DNA from 2 places in the Rothia terrae genome. Region 2 is predicted to be linked to the other one. Evidence: predicted binding sites of a transcription regulator. Region 2 holds the regulator's gene; the other holds the start of a gene.
What was found. Region 2 encodes LexA, which represses DNA repair genes until DNA is damaged. Its sites were predicted from a motif close to TCGAACANNTGTTCGA; they were not measured.
Positions count from the first base shown of each region.

Region 1: a site for LexA is predicted at 1,090-1,105, ahead of uvrA (excinuclease ABC subunit UvrA). Genes of this name have one in related genera too.

Region 1 covers NZ_CP061539.1:1,442,835-1,445,307, forward strand. The annotation lists gene uvrA (excinuclease ABC subunit UvrA) at 1-1,076, opposite strand, end outside; gene IDM49_RS06755 (MBL fold metallo-hydrolase) at 1,222-1,911, shown strand; gene IDM49_RS06760 (pentapeptide repeat-containing protein) at 1,972-2,473, opposite strand, start outside.
Region 2 covers NZ_CP061539.1:1,770,995-1,773,467, reverse strand. The annotation lists gene IDM49_RS08155 (amino acid permease) at 1-427, shown strand, start outside; gene lexA (transcriptional repressor LexA) at 565-1,284, opposite strand; gene IDM49_RS08145 (LysM peptidoglycan-binding domain-containing protein) at 1,506-2,018, shown strand; gene IDM49_RS08140 (histidinol-phosphate transaminase) at 2,048-2,473, shown strand, end outside.

The DNA.
Region 1 (2,473 bases), 330 kb from region 2:
TTCCACGGGGTATTGAGGTCAAAACCAACTTCTTTGCTCAAGCCTGAGAGCAGACGAAGCCAATACTCGGTACGAGATTTACCCTGTGACCACGGTGCGATTGCGCCTTCAGCCAGTGACAAATCAGGGTTAGGGATGATCAGTTCTTCATCAACTTCAAGACGTGAGCCAATACCGTCACACTGCGAGCAGGCACCAAAAGGTGAGTTGAAGGAGAAAGCACGCGGCTCAATTTCTTCAAGCTGAATGGCGTGACCGTTGGGGCATGCCAAATTTTCACTAAAAATCTGCGTGCGGTCGTCGCTGCCTTCTTCGCGGTCCACGAAGTCCATAACGACGCGTCCGCCCGCTAAGTTAAGGGCGGTTTCTACGGAGTCTGTGAGGCGCTGCTGAATACCGTCTTTCACCACGATGCGGTCAATCACAACATCGATGGTGTGCTTGTACTGCTTTTCAAGCTTGGGAGGATCTGAAAGCTGAATCTGTTCGCCGTCGACGATGGCGCGCGAGTAACCTTCAGCGGAAAGCTCTTTGAAAAGATCAACAAACTCGCCCTTGCGAGCGCTCACGACAGGAGCCAGCACCTGCAGGCGGGTGCGTTCGGGGTACGACAGGATTTGATCGACGATTTGCTGAGGGGTCTGTTTTGAAATCTCAGCTCCACATTCGGGACAGTGTGGGTGACCGATGCGTGCCCACAGCAGACGCATGTAGTCATAAATTTCGGTAATTGTGCCTACCGTTGAGCGAGGGTTTTTAGAGGTGGATTTCTGGTCGATTGAAACCGCAGGTGAAAGACCTTCGATGAAATCCACATCGGGTTTGTCAACCTGTCCCAAGAACATACGGGCGTACGATGAGAGAGACTCTACGTAGCGTCGTTGGCCTTCAGCAAAGATGGTGTCAAAGGCGAGCGAAGATTTGCCGGACCCTGACAGCCCGGTGAAGACAACCATAGCGTCGCGGGGAATCTCAAGGTTGACGTTTTTGAGATTGTTTTCGCGAGCCCCCTGCACCAGGATTCTGGTGAGATCGTTAGGCTTATGCGCTGTTTGTGACATGGGCGTCCTACTCATCTTGTCGTGTGTTTCGAACATATATTCTATACGCCTACTTGTCTTAGTGCGAGGATTGTCAACTAATAATTGCTATGGGCTTATCTGCAAGATTTATAGATCGTGTTCTTACCTTTTGGTCTGTGTTTAGCCTAAGATTGTGGTTATGACAACAACTCCTGCCGCACACCTCATGATTGATAACGACGAGCTCACCGTTCGAGTGGTTGCAGTCTCTGAGATGGAAAATAACGTCTACCTTATTACCTCAAAATCCAGCGGTGAGCAGGTTTTGATTGACGCCGCAGATAATTTTAATCGTATTAGAGAGTTTGTAGAATCCGCCGCTGATGAGGATTTAGACGGTGCCTCAGCACGCCTTTCGACGGTGATAACCACCCATTCACACTGGGATCATATTCGCGCTCTGCCCGCAACCGTTCAGCATTTTGAACCGCACACCGTTGCGGGCCACGATGATGTTGAGGCTATCGACGAGCAAGAGGGCGTCAGCATCGCACAGGCAGTGGTAGGCGGTGAAACTCTACGCTTTGAGGGCTTTGAACTTGAAGTCATCAGCCTGGTGGGACACACCCCTGGATCAATTACCCTAGTCTTGCGCGGTGACAGTGAGGAGGCGACTCCCACTATCCTCTTTACAGGGGACTCTCTCTTTCCTGGCGGCGTAGGTAAAACCAATTCCCCTGAGGACTTTAAGCAGCTTTTACACGATGTTCGCACCAAGATTTTTGATGCGTTTGATGACAACACCATCGTTCTTCCCGGACACGGCCAGCACACCACGCTAGGCGCTGACCGCGATAACCTCGATGAGTGGGAAGCTCGCGGCTGGTAAATAGATTTTCCGAAACATTTCAGGCGTCTTTGCACCTCGGTGCAGGACGCCTGTTTTTGGTTAACGCACGCTGATGCCGAGTTCTTGGGCGAAAGTTGGTGCTAATTGTTGCAGTTGAAACTCGCTGATTTCGGCACCGCGTAGCGATGAAGCCCCGAGAACCTTGTGCAGTTGTGCTCCGCTGAGATTGGCCCGGTGAAGATGTGATTGCGATACGGTGAGAGTTTCTACACTGGTATCTGCGAACTCGACGTGGCTGATTGTAGCTCCAGTGGCGTCCAACTCCCCTATCGCGCATCCTTCAATCATCAGGTGAGTGCACCGTGCTGCTCGAAGATTGAGGACATCTATTTTGCAGTCGCGAATAACCATATGTTTGATACGGGAATCTCTTAGTTCTAGGACGCCAAAGCGACTACCTTCGATGACCGCGCGCTCCCAGGATGACTCTGGTGCTTGAAGGTGGGCAACAGAGAGGTTGTGAAGCTCGCTATTTACCACCCGCGCTTTATCCCAGGAGCATCCGTCAAGCCCCACCGCAGTGAGAGAACAGCTATCGAAA
Region 2 (2,473 bases):
CTTCACCGCGGTTTTCGCATTCTTGTCGATCCCGTTGCTGCTAGCCGGTGATACCCTGGTTTCGGCATTCACCGTGATCTCATCTTTGTGCTCCACCTGCATCCTCTTTACTTGGGGTAGCATCGTGGTCAGCTACATCAACTACCATCGCAAGTTCCCTGAACGTCATGCGGCCTCGCAGTTCCGCATGCCACTTCCTAAAATCACTCCGTGGTTTATTCTTGCGTTCTTTGCCTTTATCGTTTTTGCACTGGCACTGGGCGAAGATACCCGTATCGCTTTGATTCTTATCCCGCTTTGGTTTGTTGTCCTCACCATTCTGTGGAAGATTACCAAAGCTAAATTGGAACGTGAGCACCTGCCTGTTACCGGCATGATCCCGATTCAGACCCCTGAAGAAATCGCTCGTAACTTCGAGAATAGATAACCCTGGTGCGGGGCATAGCGTTCATGCAGAATAGTGAAGGTTTGCCCGCCATTAAAATCAGGTAACACATAAAAGAGGCCGCCCCACCATATTCACGATGGTGGGGCGGCCTCTTTTGATGTGCAGATGCTTTTGCTCTAAAGGCTTCTGAGAACCGAAACTACCTTGCCCATGATAAGAGCGTGATCGCCGATAATGGGCTCATACTGGGTGTTTTGGGGCAGTAGCCAGGTATGACCATCGCGTTGGCGGAAAGTTTTGACAGTCGCTTCATCATCAAGAAGAGCCGCCACAATATCCCCGTTGTTAGCGGTGTGCTGCGAACGTACAACCACCCAGTCACCATCCATAATTGCTGCATCAACCATGGAATCACCTTTAACACGCAACATGAACAGCTCGCCGTTTCCAACAAGCTGTCGAGGTAGTGCCATGACATCCTCGATGTTTTGTTCCGCTGTAATGGGAGCACCCGCTGCGATGCGGCCCATCAAAGGAACCTGTGCAAGATCGTGAGAGGGCGGTTCGAAAGAGGGAATCTGCGGTAAAGCCACAAGGTCTGCGGTGGTCTCTTCAGCAGAATGCTCCGCATCGCCAAAATTGAGGACTTCAATAGCGCGGGGACGTTTTGAATCGCGACGGATATATCCCATCTGCTCCAAACGCGAGAGCTGATGAGTGACAGAAGAAAGCGATGCTAGACCAACGAGATCTCCGATTTCGCGCATTGACGGCGGATAACCGCGTTCATCAATGGCGGTGGAAATGGCGGTCAAAATTTTCTGTTGGCGAGCGGTGAGGGGCTTAGCACCGCGAGGACGCTTACCCTGCGGAGTATCTGGCGTGCTGTAACTCACTGGTTGCTCGTTTCTGTAGTCCTTATTTTGTCAGTCCCCAGTGTTTGACTAGTGCTCACTGGTGTCTTAGTTCTATCAGCCTATGGCACTTTTATTCGAAAACCAAACATTTGTTCTAATTTTTCTCGACTATGTTCGAATTTTCTGATAGAACATATATACGAAGTTCGAACAAAGTTTCGAATATTTGGTTTCCTGTTCAGTAAGAAGGAGTTCCGATAGTGAGTACTGTAGTTATCCCGCGTCCTGTCCGCCCCGGCACGGCTTTTTCGCGTGCTAACGCTGTGGTTCGTCCGCAACGGGTAGAGAGCGCACCGCTTCCTTCTGCTCAGCTTCGAGTGATCAAGCCTGCGCGGCAGCTTCCTCAGCCTGTTCGAAACCAACGAGATTTAAACCCGAGCGTCGCGCCGGCTGCCCGGACATCTCGTCGAGGCCGCCTACTTTCTATGCTCAAGGGACTTTCTTTCATGACTCTAGGTGCCCTCATCGTCCTAGTCGGTGCATCCTTTATCGCCCCTCAGGATGCCCAAGCTGGTTCAAGCCCGGTTGATTCATCATCAGTGGGTCGTACAGTGACTGTTGATGCTGGTCAAACCCTTTGGGATGTTGCGCGAGAAGTGAGCCCCGAATCGGATCCTCGTGATGTGGTGAATCTGATTATCGACGTCAATAATCTTTCCAGCACTACTTTGCATACTGGTCAGAATCTGGAAATCCCCGTAATGAATGGTTAGTACGTCGTAGTTGTGATTAGACTGGCAGTGTGAGTGAAGCATTACAAGCACTTGAGAACCTGCCTATTCGCGACGACTTGCGTGGTCGCTCACCGTATGGCGCGCCCATGATTGATGTTCCTATTACGCTGAACGTCAATGAGAATACGCACCCGATGCCCGATGAGGTGGTAGAAGCCATCGGTGCTGAAATCGGTAAAGTTGCCCACCGACTCAATCGTTACCCCGACCGTGAATTCGTTGAGTTGCGTCAAGAACTCGCAGAGTTTTTAGGACACGGGCTCACAGCTGACAATGTATGGGCTGCTAACGGCTCAAATGAAGTACTTCAGCAACTTTTCCAAGTCTTTGGCGGGCCAGGGCGAAGCGTCATGAGCTTTGTGCCTACCTATTCCATGTACCCGCTTTTGGCTGATGGTACCAATACCGAATTTATCGCCGGAGAGCGTGCGGCG